DNA from 4 places in the Streptomyces sp. NPDC091972 genome. Region 4 is predicted to be linked to each of the others. Evidence: riboswitches for the same ligand, from Rfam matches in the RefSeq annotation. Region 4 holds a riboswitch; each other region holds the start of a gene.

Evidence for each region. Region 4 has a riboswitch for cyclic di-AMP ahead of ACIQJT_RS39445 (transglycosylase SLT domain-containing protein). Riboswitches for the same ligand answer to the same signal wherever they lie in the genome.
Region 1: it holds a riboswitch for cyclic di-AMP, as region 4 does, so the genes downstream of both, ACIQJT_RS39005 (M23 family metallopeptidase) here and ACIQJT_RS39445 (transglycosylase SLT domain-containing protein) in region 4, are expected to answer to the same signal.
Region 2: it holds a riboswitch for cyclic di-AMP, as region 4 does, so the genes downstream of both, ACIQJT_RS31280 (M23 family metallopeptidase) here and ACIQJT_RS39445 (transglycosylase SLT domain-containing protein) in region 4, are expected to answer to the same signal.
Region 3: it holds a riboswitch for cyclic di-AMP, as region 4 does, so the genes downstream of both, ACIQJT_RS36220 (transglycosylase family protein) here and ACIQJT_RS39445 (transglycosylase SLT domain-containing protein) in region 4, are expected to answer to the same signal.

What each region holds. Positions count from the first base shown of each region.
Region 1 covers NZ_JBIVSV010000020.1:20,348-24,550, reverse strand. Annotated here, with positions in the region: gene ACIQJT_RS39025 (MarR family transcriptional regulator) at 1-92, shown strand, start outside; gene ribA (GTP cyclohydrolase II) at 212-853, shown strand; gene ACIQJT_RS39015 (hypothetical protein) at 873-1,133, opposite strand; tRNA gene ACIQJT_RS39010 (tRNA-Met) at 1,253-1,326, shown strand; cyclic di-AMP (ydaO/yuaA leader) riboswitch at 1,645-1,802, shown strand; gene ACIQJT_RS39005 (M23 family metallopeptidase) at 1,814-2,839, shown strand; gene ACIQJT_RS39000 (aldo/keto reductase) at 2,986-3,930, shown strand; gene ACIQJT_RS38995 (PrsW family intramembrane metalloprotease) at 3,943-4,203, opposite strand, start outside.
Region 2 covers NZ_JBIVSV010000012.1:193,670-197,872, forward strand. Annotated here, with positions in the region: gene ACIQJT_RS31265 (GNAT family N-acetyltransferase) at 1-426, opposite strand, end outside; gene ACIQJT_RS31270 (HPr family phosphocarrier protein) at 623-904, shown strand; gene ACIQJT_RS31275 (GntR family transcriptional regulator) at 1,031-1,726, opposite strand; gene ACIQJT_RS31280 (M23 family metallopeptidase) at 1,915-2,667, opposite strand; cyclic di-AMP (ydaO/yuaA leader) riboswitch at 2,681-2,844, opposite strand; gene ACIQJT_RS31285 (pitrilysin family protein) at 3,044-4,203, opposite strand, start outside.
Region 3 covers NZ_JBIVSV010000016.1:103,745-107,947, forward strand. Annotated here, with positions in the region: gene ACIQJT_RS36210 (septum formation initiator family protein) at 1-236, opposite strand, end outside; gene eno (phosphopyruvate hydratase) at 348-1,634, opposite strand; gene ACIQJT_RS36220 (transglycosylase family protein) at 1,930-2,613, opposite strand; cyclic di-AMP (ydaO/yuaA leader) riboswitch at 2,618-2,795, opposite strand; gene ACIQJT_RS36225 (transglycosylase family protein) at 3,001-4,005, opposite strand; gene ACIQJT_RS36230 (cytochrome P450) at 4,196-4,203, opposite strand, start outside.
Region 4 covers NZ_JBIVSV010000021.1:465-4,667, reverse strand. Annotated here, with positions in the region: gene ACIQJT_RS39455 (LacI family DNA-binding transcriptional regulator) at 28-1,056, shown strand; gene ACIQJT_RS39450 (HAD family hydrolase) at 1,219-2,031, shown strand; gene ACIQJT_RS39445 (transglycosylase SLT domain-containing protein) at 2,035-2,517, opposite strand; cyclic di-AMP (ydaO/yuaA leader) riboswitch at 2,523-2,723, opposite strand; gene ACIQJT_RS39440 (polyprenyl synthetase family protein) at 3,497-4,203, shown strand, end outside.

The sequences.
Region 1 (4,203 bases), on a different contig from region 4:
TCTTCACGAGTGTCACCGCGGGACTCCAGGGGGAGGGCGGACCCGCCGAGGAGGTTCCGTGGCGCCGGCGGTCCTCCCCGTCCTGCTCCTGAGGGTGCGTGTGACGAGTGCCATAAAGGCGTTGCTTCAAATTTAAAGCATGAGGTAGGGTCTCGATCAGTAGGACTGCTTCAAAACTGAAGCAGATATGCCCACGGAGCGGAGTACCCGCATGCCCGACCTGCCCGCCGCCACCCAGCGCTCCCGCGTCCACGTCCCGCTGCGCTTCGGGGACGGCTACCGCGTCGACGCCGAGCTCGTCACCTTCCACGGCCTGGCCGACGGGCGGGAGCACCTCGCCGTCGTCCTCGGCGACCCCGCCCCCGGCACCGTCCCGCTGGTGCGGCTGCACTCCGAGTGCCTCACCGGTGACGTCTTCGGCTCCGCCCGCTGCGACTGCGGCCCGCAACTGCGCGAGGCGGTCGAGCGCATAGCCGAGCGCGGCGGCGTCCTGCTCTACCTCCGCCAGGAGGGCCGCGGCATCGGCCTCTACAACAAGCTCGACGCGTACGCCCTCCAGGACCAGGGTCTCGACACCTACGCCGCGAACACCGCGCTGGGCCTGCCCGAGGACGCCCGCGACTACACGGCGGCCGCGCAGATGCTGACCGCCCTGGGCATCGGCGAACTCGACCTGCTCTCCAACAACCCCGACAAGGCGGGTCAGTTGAGGGACCTCGGGATCGGCGTCCACGACCGCGTCCCGACCGGCGTCTTCACCACCGCCCACAACGTCCGCTACCTCCGCGCGAAGGTCCTCCAGACCCAGCACACGCTGCCGCTGGGCGAGTTGACGGAGCTCGGGGTCGGCTGACGGCCGCCCGGGCGGGTGCTCACTCGCCGGAGCCGCCCGCACCGCCCTCGTGGTCCCGCACCCAGTTCCGGTGGGCGCCCGAGCCCTCGCGGCCGGGCGAGAGCCTCAGCACGGTCCCGTCGTCGATCTGCTCCAGGCTCGTCACCACGTAGCGGGAGCCCGTGTGCACCGCCAGCCTGATGCTGCCGTTGCCGAACTCCGTCACCCGCAGCGTCCGGCCGCCGGAGAGCGGGATGTCCCGCTTCCCGATCTCCGCCGGCCGCCCGTCGGCTGCCGTCATGTCCCCTCCTCGTTCCTGTGAGGAGCGCCACGGTACGCCGCTCCGCGCGGCCACCGGGGCCCCTGGAACAACCCTGGCGCGAACCACCTCGCGGATGACGTATGCTGGTCACACAACGACGCGGGGTGGAGCAGCTCGGTAGCTCGCTGGGCTCATAACCCAGAGGTCGCAGGTTCAAATCCTGTCCCCGCTACTGAAGGCTCAGGGCCGGAATCCAGTGAATGGGTTCCGGCCCTGAGTGTTTGTGCGTCCGCGCCCGGCCGGAGGGTTCGCAGCGGCCTTCGTCACGCCGGGTGAGCGGATGGGCGCCCTCCGCATAGCGACTGACACACCGTCAACACCCCTGTGCCGTCTGAGTCGTGGTCAACTCGCCCGTTTTTCACCGTTCATGGGCCGTAAGTCCAGCGGGATTTCGTTAATGATCAAGCGGAACAGCTTGGAATCGGGCCCCCGGGTCTATTAACGTTCGATAACGCAGCGCGGTCGTCCCAGCCGTCACAAGAGACGGCTCCGTGCTCACGCGCCGAATTCCGCAAGGGAACCGGGGAACCACCACCTTGGGGTGAATCGCTCGTAGTCCGCCGTGGCAGCACGGTGGATATACGCGCGTAGGAGACCTTCCTGCTCCGAACCCGTCAGCTAACCCGGTAGGCGAGAAGGAAGGAAAGGAGTGCGCCCACGTGGCGTCCAACCCGCCTGCCCCCGAGGCGCCGTACGTTCCGAGCGACACCCTCGTGTACGGCGGCTACCGTGCCGACGACGAGGCTCCGCTCGGCGAGTGGAACCCGACCGCGGACTCCCTCGCTCCCGTACGAGGCCGGCATCGCGTAGCAAAGCAGCGTGGCGGCGGATTCGCCCGTAGCTCCACCGTCCTGGGCGTCGGCGTCATAGCCGCGGTCAGCGCGGGCGGGATGGCCAGCGCCAACACCGGCAAGCCGCCGGTCTCCATCTCGATGCCGGACCTGCCCAACGTGGGCTCGCTCATCTCGGACGACTCCGACCCGGCCGCCGCCGACACGAGCGCCTTCAGCAGCGTCGGCGCCACCACCGCCGGCACCGCCGAGGGCGCCTCGGACGCCGGTGAGGCACTGCGCTCGCGCATCCTGGCCCAGGCCGAGGTGCAGCAGGACCAGATCGACACCAAGGCCGCCCAGGCCGTCGCGGACGCCGCCCAGAAGGAGGCCGACGCGGCCGCCGCCAAGGCGGAGAAGGAAGCCCAGGAGAAGGCCGCCGCCGCCAAGAAGAAGGCGGAGGAGGAGGCCGCGAAGAAGGCCGAGGCGGAGCGCCTGGCCGAGCTCGCCAAGCAGTACACGCTGCCGACCTCGTCGTACACCATCACCTCGACCTTCGGTCAGGCCGGTTCCCTGTGGTCCTCCGGCTACCACACGGGCCTCGACTTCGCCGCCCCCACGGGCACGCTCATCAAGGCGGTCCACAGCGGCACCATCACGGAGGCCGGCTGGGCCGGCTCCTACGGCTACCGCACGATCCTCACCCTCGACGACGGCACCGAGCTGTGGTTCTGCCACCAGTCCTCGATCAGCGTCAGCGTCGGCCAGAAGGTCGCCACCGGTGACGTCATCGGCCGCGTGGGCGCCACGGGCAACGTGACCGGCGCGCACCTGCACCTGGAGGTCCACCCGGGCGGCTCCGCCGACGGGATCGACCCGATGGCGTGGCTGCGCGGCAAGGGTCTCAACCCCTGACCCTCCCCCGCGAACTCCGACAGCCCTGACGACGTCCCCCCGACGTCAGGGCTGTCGGTGTGTCGGAGCAGCCGACCCCGCTTGTTTGCGAGGACTTTGCGGCCGTGCCGGAAGGCCGGCGTCCGGCACTGGCGTTGACGTATGGCATGACTTCTCTTCGCAAGCTCGGCTCCTCCGGCCTCGAGGTCTTCCCGCTCTCCCTCGGCGGCAACGTGTTCGGCTGGACCGCCGACGAGGCCACCTCGTTCGCCGTCCTCGACGCCTACACCGCGGCCGGCGGCAACTTCCTCGACACGGCCGACTCGTACTCGGCATGGGTGGACGGCAACTCCGGTGGCGAGTCCGAGACCATCATCGGAAAGTGGCTGGCGGCCCGCGGCAACCGCGACGACGTCCTCATCGCCACGAAGGTCAGCCAGCACCCCGACTACCCGGGCCTGAGCGCGGCGAACATCAAGGCGGCGGCGGACGCCTCGCTGCGCCGCCTCGGCACCGACCGCATCGACCTGTACTACACCCACTACGACAAGCCGGAGACACCCGTCGAGGAGATCATCGGCGCGCTGGACGAGCTGGTGAAGGCGGGCAAGGTACGGGCGATCGGAGCCTCCAACATCTCCGCCGCGCGCCTTGCGGAGTCCCTCGACTTCTCCGACCGCGAGGGCCTCGCGCGCTACACCGCCCTCCAGCCCCACTACAACCTCGTCTCGCGGGACACCTACGAGGGCGAACTCCAGGCCGTCGCCTCCCGGCAGGGTCTCGCCGCCGTCCCGTACTTCGCCCTCGCCTCCGGGTTCCTCACCGGCAAGTACCGCGTCGGCGAGACCGTGGAGAGCCGGCGCAGCGCGGGTGCCGCCAAGCACCTGGAGACCGAGCGCGGCCGGAAGGTGCTCGCGGCGCTCGACGACATCGCCGAGTCCCACACCGTCCCGGTCGCCACGGTCGCCCTCGCCTGGCTCGCCGCCCAGCCGACGGTCGCGGCCCCGATCGCGTCCGCCCGCACGGTGGAGCAGCTCCCGGCGCTGCTGAGGGTGGCGGAGCTGACCCTGACGGAGGAGGAGCTGGGGCGCCTGACGGAGGCGTCGGCGTAAGGGGAGGCCGGCCTACGTCCGGTACGGGTTGTACGCGGGGTAGGGCACCGCGTGCGCCGGGTGGACCGGGTGCGCCTGCTGGGCGGGGTGGGGCGGGTGGCCGTACACCCCGTACACCGGCCAGGGCGGCGCGGCCACCGGTACCGGGGGTGCCGTCGTCCGGGCCGCGTGGTCCAGGGCGGGGCGGGCCACGTCCCGCCGGCGCCACAGCTCGTGCAGCAGCTCCCGCTCCCGTACGACGAAGTCGGCGTTCGCCCGGCCGAGCCGTCCCCG
Region 2 (4,203 bases), on a different contig from region 4:
GCGCTCGCGGGCGACGGCGCCGATGTGTTCGAGGAGGGCGGAGGCCACCCCGCGCCCCTGGTGGGCGTCCTGCACGAGGAAGGCGACCTCGGCCTCGTCGGCGGGGGCGGACGCGGGCATGCCGTCGGCGCCGATGCGGTCGTAGCGTACGGTGGCGATGAACTCGCCGCCGATGGTGGCGGCGAGTCCCACCCGGTCCACAAAGTCGTGGTGCGTGAAGCGGTGGACGTCCTTGGCGGACAGGCGTGGGTAGGGCGCGAAGAAGCGGTAGTACTTCGACTCGTCCGAGACCTGCTCGTAGAAGCTGACCAGGCGATCGGCGTCGTCGACGGTGATGGGCCTGATGCGCGCGGTGCCGCCGTCGCGCAGCACCACGTCGGCCTCCCAGTGGGCGGGGTACTCGTGCCGGTCCGACGCGCTCTGCATGGGCCCCAGAGTACGGCTCGCGTACGACAACGGCGCGAGGCAGTCTGTGGAGAACGCGCGAGAGCGCACAAGGACGGAAGTCGGGCCGAGGCCGCGGTCCGACGTCTCACCCCGGGAGGCTGCACGCCCTCCCGGGAGACGCTTCACGTGTGGGAAACTGGTCTAGACAACCCTGAACACCGAAGGGCAGCATCACATGGCTGAGCGCCGCGTCAACGTCGGCTGGGCCGAGGGCCTCCACGCCCGCCCCGCTTCCATCTTCGTCCGGGCCGCCACGGCCGCAGGCATCCCGGTGACGATCGCCAAGGCCGACGGCAACCCCGTCAACGCGGCCTCCATGCTGGCCGTTCTCGGCCTGGGCGCCCAGGGCGGCGAGGAGGTCGTCCTCGCCTCCGACGCCGAGGGCGCGGACGCGGCTCTCGACCGGCTCGCGAAGCTGGTCGCCGAGGGACTCGAGGAACTTCCCGAGACCGTCTGAGCACGGGTGTCCTGAAAAGCAGGCAAGGGCTCGTCCGAATTATCGGGCGGGCCCTTCGCTTTATCCTTTTACGGGCAGCGGAAAGAGCCCCCGCGAATTACTCCCTCTTTGTATACGGTGCCCGTGTTAATGCCGCACACCCGTCACGTTTACGGGATGTTGCGAACTCCTCACACGGTCCGCGCGGTCCTGTCCTGAGGTGAACCGCAGCCGGTGCGCCGCGCCCGAGCGCTCGGTGTGCAGCGCCGTGATCGCACGCGCCCGTTCGCCGTCCCCGCGGGCCACCGCGTCCACGATCGCGCCGTGCTCCGCCCAGGACTCCACGGGGTCGGCCGGCGCGTCCACGACGTACATCCAGGCGATCTTGTGCCGCAACTGGGTCAGCAGCGAGGTCAGCGCCGGGCTGCCGGTGGCCTGCGCGAGCGTCTCGTGGAACCAGCCCCCCAAGGAGCGCAGATCGTCGCTGTTGCCCCGCCTGGCCCGCTCCTGGCCCAGCCTGACCAGGCCGCGCAGCACCTTCAGATGGGCCTCGGTGCGCCGCTGGGCGGCCCGGGAGGCGCCCAGCGGTTCGAGGAGCATGCGCATCTCCAGGAGGTCGGCGCCCTCCTGCTCGGTCGGTTCGGCGACGCACGCGCCCGCGTGCCGCCGGGTCACCACGAAGCCCTCGGCCTCCAGCGTGCGCAGGGCCTCACGGACGGGGACCCGGGAGACGCCGTAGCGGCGGGCGAGCAGTTCCTCGGTGAGCCGGCTCCCGCGCGCGTGGACACCGGCGACGATGTCGTCCCGGATCGCCGTGCATACCGAGTGCGCCGGAATACGCATGTCCGACCTCCGTCTTAATCCCCGTGAAACGTCGCCGATTGACGTGTGTTCAGTGACTCTATTGCAATGAGCGGGAATTTCCGACGGCGGACCGGAATCCAGGGATATTTTTTGGACAACGGGGTGCCGGAAACGACGAAACCCCGGCTCGGGGAGCCGGGGTTCTCGCGGAGGCCGCGGGGCGATCGTCAGACGTCGACGCCGTGCGAGCGCAGGTAGGCGACGGGGTCGATGTCCGAGCCGTACTCGGGGCTGGTGCGTGCCTCGAAGTGCAGGTGCGGGCCGGTGACGTTGCCGGTCGCGCCGGAGAGGCCGATCTGCTGACCGGGAGTGACGGACTGGCCGACCGAGACGCCGATGGACGACAGGTGGCCGTACTGGGTGTACGTGCCGTCGGCCATCCTGATCACGACGTTGTTGCCGTACGCCCCGCCCCAGCCGGCCTCGACGACCGTGCCGCGGCCGACCGCGTGCACGGAGGTGCCGCTGGCGGCGTGGAAGTCGATACCGGTGTGGCTGCCGGAGGACCAGATGGAGCCGCCGCTCTTGTAGCCGGTGGAGACGTAGGAGCCGGAGATCGGGGCGACGAAGGCGTTGAGGCGCTTGCGCTCGGCCTCGCGGGCGGCGCGCTCCTTGGCCTCGCGGATCTCCTTGGCACGCGCCTCGGCCTTGCGCTTGGCCTCCGCCTCCGCCTTCTTCTGCGCGGCGGCCTGCGCCTGGGCCTCGGCCTGGGCGTCGAGCTGGTCCGCGAGGGAGTCGCCGACGGAGACGACGGGCATGAGGCCGGTCTGCTCGACGGAGTTCTCGGCGGCGAGCGCCGGGGCGGCGATGGTGCCGATGACGCCGGTGGTGGCGAGGGCGGCGACGCCCGCGGCGCGGGCGGTGGTGCGCTTCATGCGGCTGGGACGGCGGTGCTTCCCGGTGGCGCAGGTGAACGCCATGTGGTGGCTGGTCCTTTCCTTCCTTCTCGCCTACCGGGTTAGCTGACGGGTTCGGAGCAGGAAGGTCTCCTACGGACCCCCTCGCGGTCGCGTGGGCGTCCGATTCACCCCAGGGACGTGGTGTGGGTCCCCGGCTCCCCTGGCTCGCGCCGTACGGGGACTCGGCGATGACTGTCCGGTGCCGCGGGCGCGGCGCAGTGCCTGACGGACAGCCCGCAAGACGCTAAGCGGGGCGGCTTTCAGGACCCAAACGGATCAGGGTGTTTGTAGCGCATCCCACAGGGCAGACAGGCAACCTCCCACCCAATTCGGACATCAAGGGGCCCTGGTGACGCCGCCGTCACCAGGGCCCCTCCACGCCCGTGCCGGTGCTCGGCTACTCGGCGCTGACGACCTTGACCTCGCCGATACCGAGGGCCTCGACGGGCTCCTTGATGGCCGCCGCGTCGCCGACCAGGACCGTCACCAGCCGGTCCACCGGGAAGGCGTTCACGACGGCCGCGGTGGCCTCCACGGTGCCGGTCGCGGCGAGCTGCTGGTACAGGGTCGCCTGGTAGTCGTCGGGCAGGTGCTGCTCGACCTGGTCGGCCAGCGTGCTCGCCACGGCCGCGGCCGTCTCGTACTTGAGCGGTGCCACACCCACGAGGTTCTGCACGGCGACGTCGCGCTCGGCGTCGGTGAGGCCGCCCTCGGCGAGCGTGCGCAGCACCTTCCACAGGTCGTCCAGGGCGGGACCGGTGTTCGGGGTGTCGACGGAGCCGCTGATGGCGAGCATCGCGGCGCCCGAGCCGTCCGGCGCGGACCGGAGGACCTGGCCGAACGCCCGTACGCCGTAGGTGTAGCCCTTCTCCTCGCGCAGGACGCGGTCAAGGCGGGAGGTGAGGGTGCCGCCGAGGCAGTACGTGCCGAGCACCTGCGCGGGCCACACGCGTGCGTGCCGGTCGGCGCCGATACGGCCGATCAGGAGCTGGGTCTGGACGGCTCCGGGGCGGTCCACGATCACGACGCGGCCGGTGTCGTCGGCGGTCACCGGCGGCACGGGCCGCGGCTGGGCCGGGGAACCGGTCCAGGCACCGAGCGTGTCGGCGAGCAGCGCGTCCAGGTCGATGCCGGTGAGGTCGCCGACGACCACGGCGGTCGCGGTGGCGGGCCGCACGTGCTTCTCGTAGAAGGCGCGTACGGCCGCGGAGTCGATGTTCCCGACGGTCTCCTCGGTGCCCTGGCGCGGGCGCGACATGCGCGAGTCCGCCGGGAACAGCTCCTTGGAGAGCTCCTTGGCGGCACGGCGGGACGGGTTGGCCAGCTCATGCGGGATCTCGTCGAGGCGGTTGCGGACGAGCCGCTCGACCTCGCTGTCCGCGAACGCGGGCGCCCTGAGCGCGTCGGCCAGCAGACCGAGCGCCTTGGCGAGGCGGGAGGCCGGCACTTCGAGGCTGAGGCGGACGCCCGGGTGGTCGGCGTGCGCGTCGAGGGTGGCTCCGCAGCGCTCCAGCTCGGCGGCGAACTCCTCGGCCGAGTGCTTGTCGGTGCCCTCGG
Region 3 (4,203 bases), on a different contig from region 4:
TTCTCCCGCTGGAGATCGGCGATCTCGGCGCGCTGCGAGACGTACTGCCTTATCGGGTACGCCAGCGCCACCACCAGCGTGCACAGCACCAGGGCGAGCAGCGCGGCCCGGCCGGTCAGCCGGGAGCGGCGGGCCTGCCGTCTGGTCTGGGAGCGGTAGACACGGGCCGCGGTCTGCTCGCCGAGCAGCCTGATCCTCGTCGTCGTGGAGAAACGGTCCCGGTCCTTCACGGCCATCGGCTCTCCGCCTCCCCTTCTACGTGCGTACGTCCCCGCACACGGTACGGGACCGGTACGGGGACGTACGTACGACTGGCTAAGGCTTGACCCCGGAAGGGCCAGCCGGTGTCAGCCCTTGAAGCGCGGGAACGCGCTGCGGCCGGCGTAGACCGCGGCGTCGTCGAGGATCTCCTCGATGCGCAGGAGCTGGTTGTACTTGGCGACGCGCTCGGAGCGGGCCGGGGCGCCGGTCTTGATCTGGCCGCAGTTGGTGGCGACGGCCAGGTCGGCGATGGTGACGTCCTCGGTCTCGCCGGAGCGGTGGGACATCATGCACTTGAAGCCGCTGCGCTGGGCGAGCTCGACGGCGTCGAGGGTCTCGGTGAGCGAGCCGATCTGGTTCACCTTGACGAGCAGCGCGTTGGCGGCGCCGTCCTCGATGCCGCGGGCCAGGCGCTCCGGGTTGGTGACGAAGAGGTCGTCGCCGACGATCTGGACCTTGTCGCCCAGCTTGTCGGTGAGGACCTTCCAGCCGGCCCAGTCGTCCTCGAACAGCGGGTCCTCGATGGAGACGAGCGGGTAGGCCGCCACGAGCTCCTCGTAGTATTCCGTCATCTCGGCGGCCGAGCGGTCCTTGCCCTCGAACTGGTACTTGCCGTCCTTGTAGAACTCGGAGGCGGCGACGTCGAGCGCCAGGGCGACCTGCTCGCCGGGGATGTAACCGGCTTCCTTGATCGCCTCGAGGATGAGGTCCAGGGCGGCGCGGTTGGACTCCAGGTTCGGCGCGAAGCCGCCCTCGTCGCCGAGGCCGGTGGACAGGCCCTTGCTCTTCAGGACCTTCTTGAGGGTGTGGTAGACCTCGGTGCCCCAGCGCAGCGCCTCGGAGAAGGACTCCGCGCCGATCGGGGCGATCATGAACTCCTGGATGTCCACGTTGGAGTCGGCGTGCGAGCCGCCGTTCAGGATGTTCATCATCGGCACCGGCAGCAGGTGCGCGTTCGGGCCGCCCAGGTAGCGGAAGAGCGGGAGGTCGCTGGCCTCGGAGGCGGCGTGGGCGACGGCGAGGGAGACGCCGAGGATGGCGTTGGCGCCGAGCGAGCCCTTGTTGTCGGTGGCGTCCAGGTCGAACATCGCCTGGTCGATCAGACGCTGCTCGGTGGCGTCGTAGCCGACGAGCTCCGGGCCGATCTGCTCGATGACCGCGAGGACGGCCTTCTCGACACCCTTGCCCTGGTAGCGGTTCGGGTCACCGTCACGCAGCTCGATGGCCTCGAAGGCGCCCGTGGAGGCGCCGGACGGGACGGCGGCACGACCGGTGCTGCCGTCGTCGAGGCCGACCTCGACCTCGACCGTGGGGTTGCCTCGGGAGTCCAGGATTTCCCGGGCTACGACGACGTCGATGGACGGCACGAGCATCTCCTTCTTGGGATGTGACACGGTCCGCCGGGACCGCGGTGGGTTCTGCGAGACCGAGCCTAACCGGCTCCGGGGGATCGGCCACCGTGTGGACCGACCCATGGACAGAACCGAGAGTAAATTGTTTCCGAACTGAACAAAGACGGGCCGGCACCCGCGCATGAAAAGGCCCCGCCCCGGTGCGTACGGGGGAACACGCACCGGAGCGGGGAGCCCGTGGGGACGGGGGGGTGACCCTCACGAGGTCTTCAGTATGAGGACCACGCCTGTGAGGGCACTGTGGTTCAGCGAGGTGTCACTTCAGGTGGAGCTGCTGGCCCGGGAAGATGAAGTCGGCATCGTCGATGATGTCCTTGTTCAGCTTGAACAGCTTCTGCCAGCCGCCCTTGACCTTGTGCTTCTCGGCGATCGAGCTGAGGGTGTCACCCTTGACGACCTTGTACTCGCCGTCGCCCTTCTTGACCTTCTTGCCGGTCGGCGTGGTGACGGTCTTCTTGGCGGCCGGACGGTCGGAGGAGCGGGAGGCGCTCTGCTCCTCGGTCGAACGGGTGCTGGTGCCCGAGTTCGAGGAGCCGGCGGAGGACGAGCTGCCGCCACCGTTGTAGGCGGCGCTGGACAGGCCCGTGCCGCAGACCGGCCAGGCACCCTTGCCCTGGGAGGCGAGGACCTTCTCGGCGACGGCGATCTGCTGGGCCTTGCTGGCCTGGTTGGCCTGCGCGGCGTACTGCGTGCCGCCGTACGCGGCCCAGGTGGAGGCGGAGAACTGCAGACCGCCGTAGTAGCCGTTGCCGGTGTTGATGGACCAGTTGCCGCCGGACTCGCACTGGGCGACGGCGTCCCACTCGGAGGCGGTGGCGGCGGAGGCGTTGCCCGCGGCCATCAGCGGGGCGGCGATGGCGACACCGGTGACGCCGGCGAGCGCGGCGGCGCGGGTGGCCTTGGACGGACGACGGTGCTTGCCCTTGCCGGAAAACAGCATGGATCGATCCCCTCACCGACGCCTGCGAGGTGAGCTGTCGGGTTCGGGCCGGTTGAGTTGCCCGGTCGCGCCCGGCGCCTTGCGGCTCCTAGCGCGACTTCACCCCTAGCCGGTCCAGCGTGAACTGCTGGGTCCGGCACTTACCTTGGGTCCCCCGCTCCTGCCTACGGCGCTTGACGCGACGACTGTTCCCGTACGGCCGCTGGCAGGATTCGGCGTTGCGGCAGACGGGGCTCGGGTTGCCGAGCGGTCACGACCGTAGACATGCGTTCGGCGGAATTTCAAAGACGATCAGGGCTTCTGAGACTCATCCCACACTTTCACCAAAGTGGACATTCAGTGCGAAGTGTGACGTGAACTCCCGCTGTTTTTCAGGTCTTTTCGACCCTATTCAGCCCCTGTGTCGAGCGTCTGACCGGCAACGATGTTGCTCGGGTCGGTCCCGATGCGGTCCTTGTTCTCCGCGTAGAGGGCGCGCCATCCGCCGTCGAGACCAAGGGAGTCGGCGATGGAGACGAGGGAGTCGCCCTCCTGGACCGTGTAGGTGGCGGCGGCATGCCGGCCGGCCGTGGGGGAGGCCGCGCTCTTCGTCACACTCTCCTCGGCACTGTCGCCGCGATGCTTGCCGGAACCCAGGGCACCCACGTCCACGAGGGCCGAAGAGCCGCCCTCCTGCCATGACTTGTCCGCTTCATCCTCTTCTGCGCTCACCACGGGCGAGCTGTCGGACGGCTGCGCGTCCCGCTGTGCGGAACCCTCGGATACCGAAGAGTTCTTTTTGTCCGGCTTGGCGGAACTGTCATCGCCGGAGGGAGTGGCCGAGGGCGAGGGCGTCCCGGACGATCCGTCCAGCGCGTCGAGCAGACCGGAGGACTTCTCGGAACCCGACGAGTCGGAGGAACCGGACGAAGAGGAGGAACCTTCGGAACTGGACGAGCCGGACGATCCGGATGAGTTGGACGCCGAGGCGGAGGGCGTGCCGCTTCCCACGCCCGTGTCGACGTCGGCCGAACTCGCGTCCTTGCTGAGACCGCCGAGCAGCCCGCAGGTCGGCCAGGCGGCGATGCCCTGGTCCGCGAGCAGCTTCTCGGCCACGGCTATCTGCTGGTTGCGGCTGGCCAGGTCCGCGGTCTCGGCGTACTCGAGGCCGCCGTACTTCTCCCAGTTCTCCTGGGACATCTGAAGGCCGCCGTAGAAGCCGTTGCCGTCGTTCGCGCTCCAGGAGCCACCGCTCTCGCACTCCGCGACCCGGTCCCACGTGGTGCCGGTGGCGGCGCTCGCCCCGGTCGCCCCGAGCAGTGGGATCGCGATGGCGGATCCCGTCACACCGGCCGCCACGAGGAGAGCCGGAGCCTGACGGGGGCGACGGTGACGACCGTTCCCGGAGAGCATGGAGGGACCTTTCCCGAGACAGCAAGTACCCGCGCGGCAGTGGTACGGGGACCGCGCTGGTCCGTGAACGTATAGGGATTCGATCACTTGTCACAAGTTAATGCCGCGTAGATCACGTGAAGATCACAGACTTGAGGGCGTGTCATGTTTACGCGGCATCCTCCCGGGATACCCCGGACCCCTCGGTCGATTACCGGA
Region 4 (4,203 bases):
CCGCACGAACGTCTCCGAACGAGGAACATGACCACCAGCGCGAACGGACGCCGCAAGCCACCGACCATCCACGACGTGGCCCGGGAGGCGGGCGTCTCGCGGGGCACCGTCTCCCGCTTCCTGAACGGCGGCCACTACGTCTCGCCCGCCGCCCGGCGGTCGGTCGAGACCGCCATCAGGAAGACCGGTTACGTGGTCAACCGGCACGCCCGCAGCCTCAGCACGGGCCGCTCGGACTCGGTGGCGTTCCTGCTGACCGAACCGCAGGAGAAGTTCTTCGAGGACCCCAACTTCAACGTCCTGCTGCGCGGTTGCACCGAGCGGCTCGCCCAGCACGACATCCCGCTGCTGCTGATGCTCGCCGAGAGCGACGACGACCGGCGCCGGCTGACCCGGTACATCACCTCGGGTCACGTCGACGGTGTGCTGCTGCTGTCCAACCACAGCGGCGACCCGGTCGCGGCCGAACTGCACGACGCCGGGATCCCGTTGGTGGTCTGCGGCAAGCCGATCGGGCGGGGCACCAAGGTGAGTTACGTGGCCGCGGCCGACCGGGAGGGCGCACAGGACATGGTCCGCCACCTCCTCGCGGGTGGCCGGCGCCGCGTCGGCATGGTCACCGGGCCGCTGGACATGCCGGGCGGCCCCGACCGGCTGGCCGGCTACCGGGACGTGCTCGCGGAGGCGGGCCTGCCCTACGACCCGGAGCTCGTCGTCGAGGGCGACTTCCGGCGCAGCGGTGGCGAACGGGCCGCCCGCCGCCTGCTCGCCCAGGCCCCGGACATGGACGCGGTGTTCGTCGCCTCCGACCTCATGGCCCTGGGCGTCGTGGGCGTCCTCCAGCAGGCCGGGCGTTCGGTCCCGGAGGACATCGCTGTCGGCGGCTTCGACGACTCACCGGCGGCCACCGCGATCGCCCCGGCCCTGACCACCATGCGCCAGCCCTTCGACCGCATCAGCGCCGAGATGGTCCGCATGCTCCTCGCCCAGATCGCCGGCGAGGACACGGCCGGGGTGATCCTCCCGACCGAACTGGTGGTGCGGGACTCGGCGTAGCCCGTCGGCGGCGCGGAAAGCCCGCGCCCGACGGGGTCCGCCGGCCTTCGCCGGGCCCTGCCGCCGAGGCCCCGGAAGCGGAACTGCCGTCAACGGATGTGAAAGCAGGAGCCGTCCGGTTCGCGTCGAGTCGGAGGGGCCAACCATCCGTATTCTCTGATCATGGCCGCCTCCCCCGCATATTCACTCATCGCCACCGACCTGGACGGCACGCTGCTGCGCGCCGACGACACCCTCTCCGACCGGTCGTTGGCCGTGCTCGCGCGGGTGGCCGCGGGGGGAGCCCGGCATCTCGTCGTGACGGGACGGCCGGCGCCCAGAGTGCGCCCGCTGCTCGACGACCTCGGCAGCACGGGGCTCGCGGTGTGCGGACAGGGCGCGCAGGTGTACGACGCCGGCGCGGACCGTCTGCTCTGGTCGGTGAACCTGGACCGGGAACTGGCCGAGACCGCGCTCGGCAAGATCGAGGCGGAGGTCGGGCAGGTGTACGCGGCCGTGGACCAGGACGGGGTCGACGGGCTCACGCTCATCGAGCCGGGCTATCTGATGCCCCATCCGACCCTGCCCGCCGTGCGGGTCGGCCGACGCGACGACCTGTGGTGCGAGCCGATCAGCAAGGTGCTGCTGCGCCACCCGTACCTGTCCGACGACGAGTTGGCGGGCACCGCGCGCTCGGTGGTGGGTTCGCTGGCGACGGTCACCATGTCGGGGCCCGGGACCGTCGAACTCCAGCCATGCGGCGTCACCAAGGCGACGGGCCTCGCACTCGCCGCCGAACACCTGGGACTGGGACCCGAGGTGACGATCGCCTTCGGGGACATGCCCAACGACATCCCCATGTTCGACTGGGCGGCCCGCGGGGTGGCGATGGCCAACGCCCACCCCGAACTCAAGGCCGTGGCCGACGAGGTGACCCTGTCGAACGAGGACGACGGCATCGCCGTCGTCCTCGAACGACTCTTCCCGCGGGCGTAGTCCCTAGTACGCGCCGAACACGTTGTCGATGGATCCGTACCGCTGGGCCGCGTAGTTGCAGGCCGCGGTGATGTTCGCCACCGGGTCGTACGGGTCCCACGAGGTGTTGGCCACGTGGTACGCGGCGAAGGTCGGGTCGATCACCTGGAGCAGGCCCTTGGAGGGCGTGCCGGCGGCCGCGTTGGAGTCCCAGAGGTTGATGGCGTAGGGGTTGCCGGAGGACTCACGGATGACGTTGCGGTAGATGCCGTCGTAGGAGCCGGGGATGCCGTGCTCCGCCATGACGGCGAGGGAGGCCCGGATCCAGCCGTCGAGGGTGTTGGGGTAGCCCAGCGTGGTCGCGGTCTGCTGGGGCGGGGTGGCCGCGGAGGCGCTGGTCGCGCCGATGAGCGGCAGGGCCAGGACGGCGACTCCGGTCCCGGCGACGGCGAGCTTGCGGGCGAGACGGCTGGTGCGGGGACGGCGGTGCTGAGCGGCAGCGGGCATGGCGAAGTTCCTCTCCGTCGCCTGCGAGGTGAGCTGTCGGGTTCGGGCGGGAGATGCCCGGACACACCTACGAAAGGCGTGACTTCACCCCGAGCCGTACCGGTATGTCCGAAGACGACCGTTCCGGCGACTTACCTGGTTCCCCCGCTCCTGCCATGGTTCTCGGTGGGTGTACGGGCGGTGGCAGGATTCGGCGTCCGTCCGACAGGCCGGGAACGTATGCGAGAGCACATGTCCGGAACAAGTGGCGAATTCACATGGGGTGCCTGTTGACCTTGGTGAGGGAGATTTGAGGCACTTGATCCTTTGCGTTCGCCAAGTCTCAACTCGCGCACGGTAGAAGGCGGATCGCAGGATTCCGGATGTCCGCCGACCCGCCTGCCCGAGTGGGCCAAGTCACAGCCGAACGCAAGAGGTGTAAAACGGTCAAGAAGCACCAACTCATGTGCAACCGGCTGCCCGTGGGATGCGCTTCTCCCACGCCCACCGGAAGACCACCTAGCCGCACCGGAGGTGGCGAAGTCCGCCCCCTCACCTGGTCGCGGGTCTGACGGTCGAGCCGGGCGAGCGGCGCCGCCGCCCCCGCGTGCATGTCCGGAGGGAGCCGGGGCCGCCGGACATGCCGACCCGGCCGTCGCACCAGGGCCGGCGCTGCCGGTCGCAGGGTGCCGTCCGGCCGGGCAGGTATTCGAGGATCGCGGGTACCGGTTCCGTGGTGAGCGGCCCGCATCGGCGGGTCCTGTCGGTCTCAGGGCACCGGTTTCACGACGAAGGCGGCTACTTACCTACAAATAGATTGATAGCCGTTCTTTTCAGGTGATCAAAAACATACCGGTCGTGATCCGATAGCGCCTGGCATGGACGGGGCGGGCGCTATCGGTGATCCAAAGGTGACCGGATACGCTGACTTGAGTGATGGCAGCGACCTATCGACATTTCGCGTAACCGCCAGTAGACACCAGCAGACAGGAGACCCCTCGTGACCGTCGTCGGGCCGTTCGGGCTGAGCGTGCGGGACCAGGCTCTGGAAGCCGATGTCCAGGCCGGATTGGCGGCTGTCGAGGAGGGACTGCTCGAGGCCACCAAGAGCGAGGTCCCCTTCATCACGGAGGCCGCCCAGCACCTGGTGCGCGCGGGCGGAAAGCGCTTCCGGCCGCTGCTCGTGATGCTCGCCGCCCAGTTCGGGGACCCCTACGCCCCGGGCGTGGTGCCGTCGGCCGTGGTGGTGGAGCTGACCCACCTCGCCACGCTGTACCACGACGACGTCATGGACGAGGCCGAGGTCCGGCGGGGCGTCGACAGCGCCAACACCCGCTGGGGCAACTCGGTGGCCGTGCTGACCGGCGACTTCCTGTTCGCCCGCGCCTCGCACATCCTGGCCGACCTCGGACCGGAGGCGGTCCGGGTGCAGTCGGAGGCGTTCGAGCGCCTGGTCACCGGCCAGATCCTGGAGACGGCCGGACCGCAGGACGGCCGGGACCCGGTCGAGCACTACCTGGACGTGCTCGGCGGCAAGACGGGCTCGCTCGTCGCGGTCTCGTGCCGCTTCGGCGCGATGATGTCGGGCGCCGACGAGACGGTCGTGGACGTCCTGACCCAGTACGGCGAGCGCCTCGGCGTCGCCTTCCAGCTGGCCGACGACGTCCTCGACATCGCCTCCGACTCCCACGAGTCCGGCAAGACACC